2 regions of the Variovorax sp. FW301-JW7 genome follow, and region 2 is predicted to be linked to the other one. Evidence: riboswitches for the same ligand, from Rfam matches in the RefSeq annotation. Region 2 holds a riboswitch; the other holds the start of a gene.

Region 1 (7,638 bases), on a different contig from region 2:
TGCTGGCCGACTTTCTCGAAGACAACGCCTTCTTCGGCGCGAAACAGGTGGTGGTGTCGAGCGCATCGAGCAAGACCGCGTTCGGCACGGCCTTCTGCCTGGGCCGCCGCGAGGGCCTGCAGCTGATCGCGGCCACGTCGGAAGGCAACCGCGCCTTCGTCGAGGCCCTGGGCTGCTACGACCGCACGGTGGCCTACGGCGAGATCGCGACGCTCGCGGCCGACGCGCCCACGCTGTATGTCGACTTCGCGGGCCACGACGACCTGCGCGCCACCGTGCACCACCACTTCGGCGAGTCGCTGGTGTACGACTGCTATGCGGGCTCGGCGCAGAAGACCGAATTCCTCGGCGACACCAGCGCGCTGCCCGGCCCCACGCCGAAGCTCTATTTCGCGCCCGTGCAGATCCGCAAGCGCAATGCCGACTGGGGCCCGCAGGAGGTCAACCGCCGCTTCAACGACGCGCAGGGTCGCTTCATCGCCGAGCTGAGCCGCCCGGGCAACCGCTGGATGACGCTGGCGCAGGGCCGCGGCTTCGCGCATGCGCAGGCGGTGATCGCCGACCTGCATGCGGGCCGCGTCGATCCGCGCGCGGCGCACGTGGTGCGCATCGGCGGCGCGTGACGGGCTGAGCGACTGAACTTCGGCGCGGGTGGGGCGTCACAGGGGGTTACGAGAACGTGGCAATCGTGCGGGCCGTGCAGGCCATCCTGGTGCACCATTGCCTTTCGTCTCCCCACTGCCATCCCGCAAAAGGAAACCGCCCATGTCCGACGCCGACTCCCCCCGCGACACCCCCGAATTCCGACCCCGCAAGGAAGCGCCGATGGGCACCATCGTCGGCCTGGCGCTGGTCGTGCTGGTGGCGGCTTATTTCGGCTGGCGCTGGTACCAGCAGCAGCAACTGGCGCCGCTGCCGACCGCGCCCGTGGCCGTCGCCCCGACCGACGCGCCCCCCGAGCCGCCCAAGGCCGAAGAGCCGAAGGGCCCGCAGAACCCGGTCGAGGCGCTGGCCCCGCCCGATGCCGCGTTGCCCGCGCTGGGCAATTCCGACGCGCGCGTGATGAAGACGCTCACCGAGCTGCTAGGCGGCAAGGCCGTGGCGGCCTACCTGCAGTCCGACGGCGTGGTGCGGCGCTTCGTCGCCACGGTCGACAACCTGCCGCGCGAGCAGGCGCCTGCGAGCAAGTGGCCGGTGCAGCCCGCGCCGCAGCGCTTCATCACCGACGGGCCGCAGCAGGGCGGCGTGCAGACCATCGCGGCGAACAACGCCGCGCGCTACAACGGCATCGTGCTGCTGGCCGGGTCGGTCGATCCCGCCAAGGCAGCGGCGGTGTACGCGCGGCTGTACCCGCTGTTCCAGCAGGCGTACGAAGAGCTGGGCTATCCGGGGCGCTACTTCAACGACCGCTTCATTGCCGTGATCGACCACCTGCTGCAGGCGCCCGAGCCCACGGGGCCGGTGCAGGTGAAGCTGGTCGAGGTGAAGGGCGAGATTCCTTCGCAGCGGCCGTGGGTGCGCTACGAGTACGCCGACCCGAAGCTCGAATCGCTCTCGGCCGGCCAGAAGATCCTGGTGCGCATGGGGCCGGAGAACGAGCGCAAGATGAAGGCCAGCCTGCGTGGGCTGCGTGCGCAGATCGCGACCGGCGAGGTGGCGAAGCAGGCCGGCAAGAAGGCGCCGTAACAGGCGAAGGAAATAAAAAAGGGGCGCCGCAAGCCATGCGGCGCCCCTTTGTCATTCTTGGCGACCGTGCGCGCTCAGGCCTCTTCGGCTTCCTGGTACTCGCCCACCGGCACGCAGCTGCAGAACAGGTTGCGGTCGCCGTAGACGTTGTCGACGCGGCCGATCGGCGGCCAGTACTTGGCCTGCTTGAGTTCGGCCAGCGGGAACGCGCCGAGTTCGCGCGAGTACGGGTGGCTCCACTCGCTGCCCAGCAGGCTCGCGGCGGTGTGCGGCGCGTGCTTGAGCGGGTTGTCGTCCTTCGACCAGACGCCTTCTTCCACGCGGCGGATCTCGCCGCGGATGGCGATCATCGCGTCGACGAAACGGTCGAGCTCGGCCAGCGGTTCGCTTTCGGTGGGCTCCACCATCAGCGTGCCGGGCACGGGGAAGCTCAGCGTGGGCGCGTGGAAGCCGTAGTCGATCAGGCGCTTGGCCACGTCTTCGGCTGTGACGCCGCTGGTGTCCTTGAGCGGGCGCAGGTCCAGGATGCACTCGTGCGCGACGTGGCCGTTGGGGCTCGCGTACAGCGTGGGGTAGTGGTCCTTCAGGCGCGCGCTGATGTAGTTGGCGCTCAGGATGGCCGTTTCGGTCGCGGCCTGCAGGCCCTTGGCGCCCATCATGCGGCAGTACATCCAGCTGATCGGCAGTACGGCCGCATTGCCCAGCGGCGCGGCCGACACGGCGCCCACGCCGTTCGACGGCACGCCGGCCGTGGCATGGCCCGGCAGGTAGGGCACGAGGTCTTCGACCACGCAGACCGGGCCGACGCCCGGGCCGCCACCGCCGTGCGGAATGCAGAAGGTCTTGTGCAGGTTCAGGTGGCTCACGTCGCCGCCGAACTCGCCCGGCGCGGCCACGCCGACCAGCGCGTTCATGTTGGCGCCGTCCACGTACACGCGGCCGCCGTGCTCATGCACGAGTTCGCACAGTTCCTTCACGCGCGTTTCGAACACGCCGTGCGTGCTGGGGTAGGTGATCATCACGGCGGCCAGGTGGGCGCTGTGCTTTTCGCAGGCGCGCTTCAGGTCGTCCATGTCGACGTTGCCTTGCGCGTCGCAGGCCGTCACCACCACCTGCAGGCCCACCATCTGGGCGCTGGCCGGGTTGGTGCCGTGCGCCGACGAGGGAATCAGGCAGATGTTGCGGTGGCCCTGGCCCTTGGCTTCGTGGAAGGACTTGATGGCCAGCAGGCCCGCGTACTCGCCCTGCGAGCCCGCGTTGGGCTGCAGGCTGATGCCCGCGTAGCCGGTGGCCTCGCACAGCCAGGCGCGCAGCTGCGCGTCGAGCTGGGCGTAGCCCTGCAGCTGGTCGGCGGGCGCAAAGGGGTGGATGTTGGCGAACTCGGGCCAGGTGATGGGGATCATCTCGCTGGTCGCGTTGAGCTTCATGGTGCAGCTGCCCAGCGGGATCATGCTGCGGTCGAGCGCGAGGTCCTTGTCCGACAGGCTGCGGATGTAGCGCAGCATCGCGGTCTCGCTCTTGTGGGTGTTGAACACCGGGTGCGTGAGGAAGGCGCTGGTGCGGCGCAGGTCCTCGGGAATCAGCGGCGTGGTGTTGGCGGCCAGGTCGTCGAAGCGCGGCATCGCAGTGCCGGCGGGCACGAACAGGGCCCACAGGGTTTCGATGTCGGCGCGCGTGGTGGTTTCGTCCAGCGAGATGCCCAGGTGCTGCTGCAGGCGCTGGCGCAGGTTGACGCCACCGGTCTGCGCGCGCTCGATGATCGCGGCCGTGTCGTCGCCGGTGCGGATCGTCAGCGAGTCGAAGGCGGTGGTGTTCACCGGCTCGCGGCCCATCTGCGACAGACCCTTGGCGAGGATGGCGGTGAGCACGGCCACGCGCTGTGCGATGCGCGTGAGGCCGTCGGGGCCGTGGTACACGGCGTACATGCTGGCGACCACGGCCGGCAGCACCTGCGCGGTGCAGATGTTGGAGGTGGCCTTCTCGCGGCGGATGTGCTGCTCGCGCGTCTGCAGCGCGAGGCGGTAGGCGGGCTGGCCGTGCGTGTCGACGCTCACGCCGACGAGGCGACCGGGCAGCGAGCGCTTGAACGAGTCGCGGCAGGCCAGGTAGGCGGCGTGCGGGCCGCCGTTGCACAGCGGCATGCCCAAGCGCTGCGTGGTGCCGCAGACGATGTCGGCGTCGAACTCGCCGGGAGCGACCAGCAGCGTGAGCGCCAGCAGGTCGGCCGCGACGATGAAGGCGGCGTCGCACTGGTGCGCGTGGCCGGCGAGCGGGCGCAGGTCGTGCACGTGGCCGGTGGTGGCCGGGTACTGCGCGAGCACGCCGAAGAACTCGCCGCTCACCATCAGGTGCGGCAGCGTTTCCGACACGGTGCTCACCTTGACTTCGATGCCCAGCGGGGCGGCGCGGGTCTTGATGACTTCGATGGTCTGCGGGTGGCAGTCACCGGACACCAGGAACACGTTGCTCTTGCTCTTCACGCTGCGTTTGGCGAGCGTCATGGCCTCGGCGGCGGCCGTGGCCTCGTCGAGCATCGAGGCGTTGGCGATGGCCATGCCCGTGAGGTCGCACACCATCGTCTGGAAATTGAGCAAGGCTTCCATGCGGCCCTGCGAGATCTCGGCCTGATAGGGCGTGTAGGCCGTGTACCAGGCGGGGTTCTCCAGGATGTTGCGCAGGATCACGCCCGGCGTGTGCGTGCCGTAGTAGCCCTGGCCGATGAAGCTCTTGAACACCTTGTTCTTCGACGCCAGCGTCTTCAGCTCGGCCAGCGCGTCGGCCTCGGTGACCGGCGCGGGCAGGCGCATCGGCCGGGCGCGGCGGATGGCCGCCGGCACGATGCCGTCGATGAGCTCCGCGCGCGTTTCGGAGCCGATCACCGGCAGCATGCGCGCCTCGTCCGCCGCATCGATGCCGATGTGGCGGGCGAGGAATTCTTCGGCGTTCTCTAGTTCTTGCAAAGAGGGAAGGGCGGGAATCGGCATGGCGGTGAAGGCTCGGGGGAGAAGGAACGAAGGTGCGAGGAAACGGCTGCTGTTCAGCGGATCAGGATTCGGCGGCGAACTTGTCGTAGCTGGCGGCGTCGAGCAGGGCGTCGAGCTGCGCGGGCTCGCTCAGCTTGACCTTGAAGAACCAGCCGGCGGCCAGCGGGTCGCTGTTGGCCAGCGACGGGTCGGCGCGCAGCGCTTCGTTGACTTCGGTGATCTCGCCCGACACGGGCATGAACACATCGGCGGCGGCCTTCACCGACTCGACCACACCGGCGACCTCGCCTTGCGCGAAGGTCTTGCCCACTTCAGGCAGGTCGACGAACACCACGTCGCCCAGCGCGTCCTGCGCATGCACGGTGATGCCGACGGTGGCGGCGCCGCCTTCGGCCGCCACCCATTCGTGGTCCTTGGTGTATTTGATGCTCATGAAAAAACTCCTCGTGGAAAAAATGGAATCGGGGTGCAGAGCCTAGCCGGGTCTGCGGGGTTCAGTGTCGGTCAGCCGCGGTAGTAGCGGGTCGGCACGAAAGGCATGGTCGAGACTTCCATCGGCACCGGCTTGCCGCGCACGATGGCCTGCACGCGCGTGCCGGGCTCGGCGAAGGCGGCGGCTACGTAGCCCATGGCCACGCAGCGGTCGGCCGTGGGGCCGAGCAGGCCGCTGGTGACGGCGCCGATGTCGTGGCCTTCGAGCGACTGCAGCAGCGTGCCGTCGCGCACCGGAATGCGTTCCAGTGCCACGAGGCCGACGCGCTTGCGCGTGAGCGTCTTGTGGTCGGTGTGGCCGGCCGCGCCCGAGGCGACGGCGGCCAGCTGGGCCAGCACCTTGGCCGCGCCCGGAAAGCCGCCTTCGCGCGCACCGCCGGCGCGGCGCACCTTCTGGATCGCCCAGTTGAGCGAGGCTTCGACCGGCGTGGTGGTGGTGTCGATGTCGTTGCCGTACAGGCACAGGCCGGCTTCGAGCCGCAGCGAGTTGCGCGCGCCCAGGCCGACGGGCTTCACTTCGGGCTGCGCGAGCAGCAGGCGGGCGAGGGCGTCGGCGTCCTTGCCAGCCACCGAGATTTCGAATCCGTCTTCGCCGGTGTAGCCGCTGCGGGTGACGAAGGCCGCGATGCCGCCGATCTGCACCGCGCCGCCGGTCATGAACACGAAGCGCTCGATGCCGGGCGACAGGCGCGCCAGCGTGGCTGCGGCCTGCGGGCCCTGCAGTGCGAGCAGGGCGTGGTCGGGCAGGGGCTGCACCGCGCAGCGCGCGCCGATCCTGGCCTGGATGTGGGCGATGTCGGCCACCTTGCAGGCGCCGTTCACGATCACGAAGAGCGAACCGTTGCCTTCGTTGAAGAACATCAGGTCGTCGAGGATGCCGCCCTCGTCGTTCAGCAGCAGACCGTAGCGCTGCTTGCCGGCGGGCAGGTCGATCACGTCGACGGGCATCAGGGTTTCGAAGGCGGCGGCGGCATCGGGGCCGACCAGGCGCAGCTGGCCCATGTGCGAGATGTCGAACAGGCCGGCCGCGTCGCGCGTGTGCTTGTGCTCGGCCATGAGGCCGGCGGGGTACTGCACGGGCATTGAATAGCCGGCGAAGGGCACCATGCGGGCGCCAAGCTCCACGTGCAGGTCGTACAGCGGGGTCTTGAGAAGTTGGGCGTCAGAAGCGGAGGAAGCGGCCACGGGGCACTCCAAAGGGGCAGTCGAAATCCATGGCTGCAACGCCACGGGCCACCCCTGCTGTCCGCTTTACCTGAGAGATTCGCCCCACGATCGGGGTTTGCTCCTTCGGTGGGCCGTGTGCAATGCCACGGCCTCTCTCCAGCAAGGAAACGCCGGTGGTTGCCGGCGTCTTGTCAGTCCTTTTGCCTGAGCGTTCGGGGAACCCCTGCGCCTTCGGCGGCCCCGTCGCGCGGGGCTCTCTCCTGACCCGGCGAGTGTAGTGGATCGCGGGGCCGGGGCTGGCGGCTCAGTGCACGGTTTCGGCCGGCGGCAGCAGCTTGTCGATGCGCTCGCGCAGCGAGTCGGCGCGCTCGGGGCCGGCGGCCTTCTCGATCTCGGAGAGCATCAGCGCGGCGATGGTCAGCATGGCTTCGCGGTCGCGGGCCTCGCGCAGGGCGTCGCGCATCTGGTTGGCGAAGCGCGGGTCGCGGCGCACGAACATGCGCTCGCAGATGTCGAACAGGAACATGCGCGTGGTGGCCAGCGAGCGCTTGCCGTCGAAGCTGTCGGCCGAGGTGGCGACCTGGATCGGCTCGGCGGCGGGGACGGGCGTGGGGGCCGCTGCGGGAGGCGGCGCGACCGGGCGCGCGACCTGCAGGTAGCCGCGCTGCATCAGCCCCTGGATCGCCTGCTCGGCCTCGACGCGGCTGGGGAACAGCGGGCTGAAGTCGGTCAGCGAGCGCCGGCCGTCGGCCATGAGCAGCAGGGCGCGCTCACGCTGGCTGAGCGTGCGCTGCCCGGCCTGGAGTTCGTCGCGTGCCTTCTCGGTCTTGGTGGGGAACATGGCGGCCACAGCTTTCGGAGGTCGAAGGCAGCAGCATCGTTGCAAGTGGTGACATCTTCGTGAACCATTTGCCTTACAGGGACAAGGGGGGCGCGTCAGTTGCCCGCGCTCTCCTTGCGGATCAGCCAGCGCGTGCCCACGCGCTGCAGCTCGAGGGTCTTGCGGTCGGTCTCGGTGAGCGCGTCGGCGCGGTAGACCTGCCGGAACTGCGCGCTGGCCGAGGTGCCCTGGACGCTGATCACCAGCCCCTCGATGCCCACGCTGATGCGCGACTTGCCCGTGATGCGGGCGCGCCGGTCGGCCTCCCAGCGCTCGCGGGTCTGGCCGCGCGCGGGGGTGAAGTCGGCCGCGTAGGCCGCGAGGTAGCGCTCGACGTCGCGCGCGGACCAGGCGGCAGCCCAGGCGCGCACGGCGCTTTCCACTTCGGCGAGGTGGGTGACGGGATTGGTGGGATTGGCGGGGGCGGCT
Region 2 (7,638 bases):
GGGAGTCTTCTTCTGTGAGGGGCAGGAAAAATCAGTCGGTCAGAGCGTCTCGCGCAGCATGCGCGCCACGCCTTCCTGCCAGGGCGGCAGGCGCAGGCCGAAGGTGGTCTGCAGCTTGGTGGTGTCGAGCCGCGAGTTGTGCGGCCGCGTCGCGGGCGTCGGGAAGGCGCTGGTGGGCACGGCCTCCACCGCCTGCGGGCCGGCCTTGAGTTCGACGCCGGCCTGCTGCGCCATCTCGAGCACGAAGCGCGCGTAGCCGTGCCACGTGGTCTCGCCGCCGGCGATGGCGTGGTACAGCCCGGCCTTGGCCGGGTCTTGCAACGTGGCGCGGATGGCATGCGCGGTGATGTCGGCCAGCAGCTCGGCGCCGGTTGGCGCGCCGAACTGGTCGTCGATGACCGTGAGCTTGTCGCGCTCCTTGGCCAGCCGCAGCATGGTCTTGGCGAAGTTGCCGCCGCGCGCGGCGTACACCCAGCTGGTGCGAAAGATCAGGTGCTTCGCGCAATGCTTCGCCACCAACTGTTCGCCTTCGAGCTTGGTCTGGCCGTACACGCTGAGCGGACCGGTCGCGTCGTCTTCTTTCCAGGGCTCGGTGCCGCTGCCGTCGAAGACGTAGTCGGTGGAGTAATGCACCATCAGCGCGCCGATCTGCTGCGCGGCCTCGGCCACCACGCCAGGCGAGGTGGCGTTGAGCTTGCGCGCGAAGTCGGGCTCGCTCTCGGCCTTGTCGACGGCGGTGTGCGCGGCGGCATTGACGATGACGTCAGGGCGCACGGCCAGCACCGTGGCGGCCAGCTGCTCGGGACGGCTGAAGTCGGCATGGAAGTCGGTGCTGTCGAAATCCAGCGCGACCAGTTCGCCGAGCGGCGCGAGGCTGCGTTGCAGCTCCCAGCCGACCTGCCCACCCTTGCCAAGCAGCAGCAGCTTCATGCGCCGGCCTTCGCCGTCGTGGCGTCGTACTGCTTCTCGACCCACTCGCGGTACGCGCCGCTTTGCACGTTGCGCACCCACTCGCCGTTCGCGAGGTACCACTCGACGGTCTTGCGGATGCCGGTGTCGAAGGTCTCGGCAGGCTTCCAGCCAAGCTCGGCCTCGAGCTTGCGTGCATCGATGGCGTAGCGGCGGTCGTGGCCCGGGCGGTCCGTGACGTAGGTGATCTGTTCCTTGTACGGTTTGCCGTCGGCGCGAGGGCTCAGCTCGTCGAGCAACGCGCACACGGTGTTGACGATCTCGATGTTGGGCTTCTCGTTCCAGCCGCCGACGTTGTAGGTCTCGCCGAGCTTGCCGGCCTCGAGCACGCGGCGGATGGCGCTGCAGTGGTCCTTCACGTAAAGCCAGTCGCGCACCTGCATGCCGTCGCCGTACACGGGCAGGTTCTTGCCGGCCAGTGCGTTGACGATCATCAGCGGGATCAGCTTCTCGGGGAAGTGGAACGGGCCGTAGTTGTTCGAGCAGTTGGTGGTGACCACCGGCAGGCCGTAGGTGTGGTGCCAGGCGCGCACGAGGTGGTCGCTGGCGGCCTTGCTGGCCGAGTACGGGCTGTTGGGCTCGTACTTGTTCTCTTCGGTGAACGCCGGGTCGGTCTTGGAGAGCGAGCCGTAGACCTCGTCGGTCGACACATGCAGGAAGCGGAAGGGCGCCTTCTGGTCGGCCGGCAGGGCGTTCCAGTAACCGCGCACCGATTCGAGCAGGCGGAAGGTGCCGAGCACGTTGGTCTGCACGAAGTCTTCCGGGCCGTGGATCGAGCGATCGACGTGCGATTCCGCGGCAAAGTTCACGACGGCACGCGGTTTGTGCTCGGCCAGCAGGCGGTCGAGCAGTGCGCTGTCGCCGATGTCGCCTTGCACGAAGACGTGGTTCGCGTTGCCCTTGAGCGATGCGAGGGTCTCGAGGTTGCCTGCGTAGGTCAGCTTGTCGAGGTTCACGACGGGCTCGTCGCCCTGCGCGATCCAGTCGAGTACGAAATTGGCGCCAATGAAGCCTGCGCCGCCGGTAACCAGGATCATGGAGTCCCCACCTGTAGAAAAAAGTTTGCTTTACCGAAAATCAACATTCAATTATCCCATCGGTGTGAAGTGCCGATGTACAGGGCTTGGCCGGCTTGCGGGGCCCGCCTACAATCGCCAACAATTGCAGGAGAGCGGGCCTCCACGGAGGCCCTACCGAAGGCGCAAACTCCCATAAACGCTCAGGTCGGCCCGACGACATTCCAGGCAACGCCACGGAATTTCGGCAAGGGGTCAGTACTGCACTCATCGATACAGCCGTCTGGAGAGCCGCCACGCCATGTGGCGCACCGAAGGAGCAAACCCGCTGCGGGTGCAGCAGGGTGAATCTCTCAGGTACCGAGGACAGGGGGAGCGGCAACTTGGACAACGGTCGTCCGGTTGCTTGCTATTTTTTCAATAGCGCTCCACGCCCGCCGTTCAAGCGCTGCAAACTCAAAGGTACTTGCAATGCGTGTGATCGTTCTTGGCGCCGGCCTGCTCGGCGTGACTTCGGCCTACTACCTCCAGCAACTCGGCCACGAGGTGACCGTGATCGACCGGCAGGCCACCCCGGCCGCCGAAACCAGCTTCGCCAACGGAGGCCAGATCTCGGTCAGCCATGCCGAACCCTGGGCCAATCCGAGCGCGCCGCTGAAGGTGCTGCAGTGGCTTGGCAAGGAAGATGCGCCGCTGCTGTTTCGCATCCGCGCCGACATGCGCCAGTGGCTCTGGGGCCTGCAGTTCCTGCGCGAATGCACCCCCGCGCGCACCCGCCACAACATCGAACAGATCGTTCGTCTCGGTACATACAGCCGGGAAATGTTGCAGCAATTGCGTCGAGACACCGGCCTGAACTATGACCAGCGCACGCAAGGCATCCTGCACTTCTACACGACGCAAAAAGAATTCGACGGCGCCCTCGCGCCCGCCGAGCAGATGCGTGCCCTGGGCTGCGAGCGGCTGGTCATCTCGGCCGACGAGGCCATCAAGATCGAACCCGCCCTCGCCCACATCCGCCCCCAACTCGCCGGCGCCACGTACACCGCCGAAGACGAATCGGGCGACGCCAACCGCTTCGCACGCGAGCTCGTGAAGCTGGCCGAGGCGGCCGGCGTGAAGTTCCTCATGAGCCACACGGTGACCGCGCTGCGCGAAGCCGGCGGCAGCATCGACCACGTCGAGGCGACCGACAACGAAGGCCGCTTCCAGCGCATCCGCGGCGATGCCTTCGTGCTTGCGATGGGTTCGCTGAGCCCGCTGTACGCCGCGCCGCTGGGCATCCGCCTGCCGATCTACCCGGCCAAGGGCTACTCGGTGACGCTGCCCGTGAAGGACGCATCGAAGGCGCACCAGGTCTCGCTCACCGACGACGAATACAAGCTGGTGTTCTCGCGCTACACGTCGGAGTCGGGCGACCGCCTGCGCATTGCCGGCACGGCCGAGCTCAACGGCTACGACCGCGACCTGAACCGGGTGCGCTGCGAAGCCATCGTGCGGCGCGTCGAAGAACTCTTCCCCGGCGCCGGCGACACCGAGCGCGCGCAGTTCTGGACCGGCCTGCGCCCGGCCACGCCGAGCAACGTGCCGCTGATCGGCAAGACCAAGCTGCCGAATCTGTTCCTCAACACCGGCCACGGCACGCTCGGCTGGACGCACGCCTGCGGCTCGGGCAAGTCGATCGCGCGCATCGTGAGCGGGCTGGCGCCCGAGGTCGACTTCGCGTTCGCCGGCATGCCGGCGAACGCGCCGCGTGCCGTGCAACCCGCACTGGGCTGACACGACACGCGCCCCTGGGTCACGCCTTGAACGTGACCCAGGGCTTGAGCCGCACGGCGCAGCGGATGAGCCCTGCACTTTCCTGCGCCTCGATCACCGCGCCGATCGGCTTGTAGGCCTGCGGCGCCTCTTCGATGCGGCGCTCTTCGCGCAAGGTCACACACTGCCAGCTGGCATCGGCGTCGCCGGGCGCGGGCCGCATCGCGCGCACTTCCTGCCGACGCATGCGCCGGCCGGCGCCATGGCTGCACGACCACAGCCAGTCCTCATGCCCCAGCCCGGTCGCGAGGTACGAGTGATCGCCCATCGACCCGGGAATCAGCGCCAGGTCGCCCGCGTGCGCCGGCGTCGCGCCCTTGCGATGGATGTTCATACCGTGCTCGCGCAGCACCACGTTGTGCGGCACGTCGACCACCAGCGTCGACGCCGTGGCGCCCAGCAGCTCGGCGAAGTCCTTGCGCACCAGCTCGGCCAGCACGACGCGGTTGGCCCACGCGTAGCGCGCGGCCACGCCCATGGCTTCGAGGTACTCCTGCGCCTGCGGCCCGGCCAGGCCGTACAGCCCGCTCTTCGGATGGCGCAGGCCCTGCGGCCACTCGGCCCGTGCGCGGTCCATCCATCGGCCGCCGACATGGAACCCGATGTCGCGCGAGCCGCTGTGGATCATCACGACGACCTCGCCCGCCTTGAGCCCTGCGCGGTACGCCGCGTGTCGGTCCATCACCTGGTCGACCACCTGCAGCTCGACGAAGTGGTTGCCGCTGCCCGGCGTGCCCAGGCACGGATCGCGGAACACCTCGTGGCGCGCGCCGGTGTAGGCCGGCGGTGCGTGCCGCGATTGCCCGCCGAAGCTCGCCAGGCCGATGCACGCGCCGATCTCGGCCTGCAGCCGGTCGCGGTCGCAGGCCGCCCAGAGCCCGTCATTGCGCACGGCGTCCAGGAACGCGGCCGGCCCTTCGTCGAACAGCGCGCGAAACGCCGCCGTGTGCACCGGCACGTCGCGCCCGTTGTCGAGCAAGCTGCGCGTGAGCCGCGCGAGCAACTGCGTCTTGTGCGGCGCCACCTGGTCCAGCGTGAGGCCGGTGGTCAGCAGGCGCATGCCGCAGTTGATGTCGGTGCCGACCGCGGCGGGAATCACGAAGTCGCCATCGGTGGCGACGACGCTGCCCACCGGCGCGACCGAGCCCGGATGAAAGTCCGGCGTCGCGCAGGCCTTGCACACGCCATGCGCGCCGTCGGGCGAGCGCACGCTGGCGAAGGCCAGCAGCTGGTTCACGGCTTTTTCTTCCAGCGGCAGGCTCTGCGGCAGAAGAACGGTCGCCTGCGCGGCTTCGTTGCGAAGGTGATAGATGCCGTCGCGGTAATCGACGGCGATGTTCGCGCGCGAAAAGGCGCGCTGGAGTCTCGAAAAATGACTGTGGTTGGGGCTGCCCATGGCTGCAATTCCATTCGGGGAAACCGTGTCGGTTTCCGGGCCCCGTCACATCGCATGGCGGGGCGAAAGAGATCGACCGCGTGCCTCGGGGCGCGCGGATCACTCCTTCTTGCAGCAGCAGAGATTCAAGAAAGCGGGCGGATTCTAGCGACGCGAACCGCCTGCGAAAACAACGCGCAGGCGCACGCGTCGTTTTTTCCCGTCAGTCAGCCAGTCAGTCCGGCGCGGTGAACACCGTCAGCACGCCGGTGTAGCCGTACAGGTGGTGGCGTGCGATTTCGCCGGCGGCGAAGAAGCCGACCAGCGGCACGTCGCCCAGCGCATGCCGCACGATCTGCAGCTCAGCGCCCGGCGCACCGAAGTGCGGGCCGCCGCGTCCCGAGCAGCTCACGTACACCGCGCCCGCGATGCGCCGCGCGGGATGCGGCGCGGCCTCGGCCTCGCCGGCCGCCACGGCGCGCGCGGTGGCCAGCGTCTGTTCTTCGGGCTCGAGCTCTTCGCGGATCTCGGCGCAGATGCGCATCAGGTCGGCGCGCGCCGCCTGCGCGTTGCGGCGGCAGAAGCTCAGCCGCATGCCGGCCTCGGCGTTGTCGGCAATGGCGATGCCGCGCCGCGTCGGATCGAGGCCGATGATGTGGCGCACCAGCACGTCAGCGCCCAGGTCGCCGGTGCGGCGGATGCCGTCGCTGCCCGCGTCGGCCAGGCCGACCAGCGTGTTGCGCACGGCGTCGATGGCCTCCTGCGGCCGGTCGAGCGACACCTGCAGGTCGGCCAGCAGCACGTCGAGCGCCGGCTCGCCGTCGAGCGAGAGCAGCAGGTTGCCGTCGGCCTCGGTGATCTCGCGCTCGCGCGCGCCGCCCGTGCGCAGCGGCTGGCAGCCCTGCGTGACGCGCGACACCAGCCGCACGCCCTCGCCGAACACCACGCCCGACAAGCCGCCCGAAAACACACCGCCCGCCGCACCGTGGCCGCGGATGTTGCCGTTGCCGCCGACCGCGAACTGCAGCGCCCCGCCGCGGCCGGACGAGAGCCCGCCGAACAGGTAGCCGGTGTCGGTGCGGCCCGCCATCTCGCCGATGAGCTCGCCCAGGTCGGGCGTGGCGGGGTCGGCGTGCACGAGCGCGGTGTGCGCCTCGAAGCCGCTCATTTCGGAGCTGCCCAGCGGCGCCACGCCCGAGAACACGCGGTACTGGTCGCTGGGCAGCGCGCACAGCATCAGGCTCAGGCCGGGCTCGTCGAAGTACTCGGCGTTGTTGGCCGACACGCCGATGCCGACCGTGCCCGACCAGTCGGTGACCTCGGGCAGTTCGGCGCTCAGGTGATCGAGGATCTCCTGCGCCTCGCTCGCGTAGTGGTCGGTGATGTAGAGCAGCCCGAGCGTCGGGTTCGACGCGTAATCGGGCAGCGCCATCTGCGCGCGCAACTGGGCCAGCACGAGGCCGGCGGCCATGCGCCATTGCGGGTGGGTGGCATGGCCGGTGGGAAACAGTTTCATGGTGCGTACCGACCCGTGCGTCGTCGTCTGGAAAGGTGACTGTGAGACGTCAGCGCCGGCCGGAGGTTCGCTTGCGCGCGGCGGTGGACGTGGTTTTCTTGCGCGCGGCGGGTGCCGGCGCGGCTTTCTTGGCGGCGGCCTTCTTCGCCGCGGTCTTGGCGGCCGGCTTGCGCGCCGCCGTTGCCTTGCCAATGACCTGCCCCACGGCGTCGGCCAGCGGCTGCGCCATGGCCGGCACCTTGAGTTGCGCCGCGTCCTGCAGCGCCGTGCTCGCGATCTGCTGGAACTGCTCGGTGAGCGAGCCCCACCATTGCATCGGGTCGACCACGCCGGCGGCGCCGTTGGACGCTGCGGGTTTGGCGCGCGACGTCTTCTTCGGCGCCGGGGTTTCCTCTTCCACCTCTTCCGCTTCTTCCTCGGCCTCGTCGAACTCTTCTTCCTCTTCCTCGACAGCTTCCGGTTCGGGCCGCGGTGCGGGGGCCGGTGCAGAAGCCGGTGCAGGTGCCGGCGCCATGGCCGCGGCCTGCTTGGTGAACGCGCTGGCGATGTCTTCCATCCGCACGTTCATGCCGCGCAGGGTCGACAGCGTCATCTTCTGCACCTCGAGCGCCTGGATGGTCGCCTTGAGCGCGTGGCCGTTCTGTTCGAGCCAGTACTGGACCGTCTTCAATTCCTGGATGCGCTTGTCGACCTCTTCGACGCTCATGGTGGGCGCGACCCAACTCGCGAGGCTGGGGATGCCGGGCACCGAGCCGGAGCCCGCGGCGGCACCGCCGGCGAGGTTCTTCAGGAAGTCGAATCCGGGGACGAACTGGCTGAAGTCGAAGGGTTTGCTGGCGTTGCTCATGCGGGAGGTCTCCTGGCTGGGTTTTCTTGTGCTGCCAGCTTACTCCAAGCCCTTTGCAAGCGAATCAGAGCTCGTCCCTGACCCGGCTGAAAACCTT

What was found. A riboswitch is a leader RNA that binds a small molecule or an ion and turns the genes downstream of it on or off. The one in region 2 is predicted to bind glycine.
Region 1: another riboswitch for glycine. It lies ahead of gcvT (glycine cleavage system aminomethyltransferase GcvT); the one in region 2 lies ahead of AC3WQM_RS12345 (D-amino acid dehydrogenase).

What each region holds. Positions count from the first base shown of each region.
Region 1 is NZ_JBYTBC010000003.1:227,194-234,831, forward strand. Features, by position in the region: gene AC3WQM_RS09535 (DUF2855 family protein) at 1-623, shown strand, start outside; gene AC3WQM_RS09540 (DUF3014 domain-containing protein) at 766-1,686, shown strand; gene gcvP (aminomethyl-transferring glycine dehydrogenase) at 1,761-4,670, opposite strand; gene gcvH (glycine cleavage system protein GcvH) at 4,732-5,103, opposite strand; gene gcvT (glycine cleavage system aminomethyltransferase GcvT) at 5,175-6,347, opposite strand; glycine riboswitch at 6,395-6,499, opposite strand; glycine riboswitch at 6,512-6,602, opposite strand; gene AC3WQM_RS09560 (hypothetical protein) at 6,634-7,170, opposite strand; gene AC3WQM_RS09565 (L,D-transpeptidase Cds6 family protein) at 7,266-7,638, opposite strand, start outside.
Region 2 is NZ_JBYTBC010000004.1:100,858-108,495, reverse strand. Features, by position in the region: gene rfbD (dTDP-4-dehydrorhamnose reductase) at 40-930, opposite strand; gene rfbB (dTDP-glucose 4,6-dehydratase) at 927-2,006, opposite strand; glycine riboswitch at 2,124-2,214, shown strand; glycine riboswitch at 2,259-2,365, shown strand; gene AC3WQM_RS12345 (D-amino acid dehydrogenase) at 2,457-3,764, shown strand; gene AC3WQM_RS12340 (RtcB family protein) at 3,784-5,199, opposite strand; gene AC3WQM_RS12335 (FIST signal transduction protein) at 5,414-6,694, opposite strand; gene AC3WQM_RS12330 (PhaM family polyhydroxyalkanoate granule multifunctional regulatory protein) at 6,744-7,541, opposite strand; gene AC3WQM_RS12325 (aminotransferase-like domain-containing protein) at 7,606-7,638, opposite strand, start outside.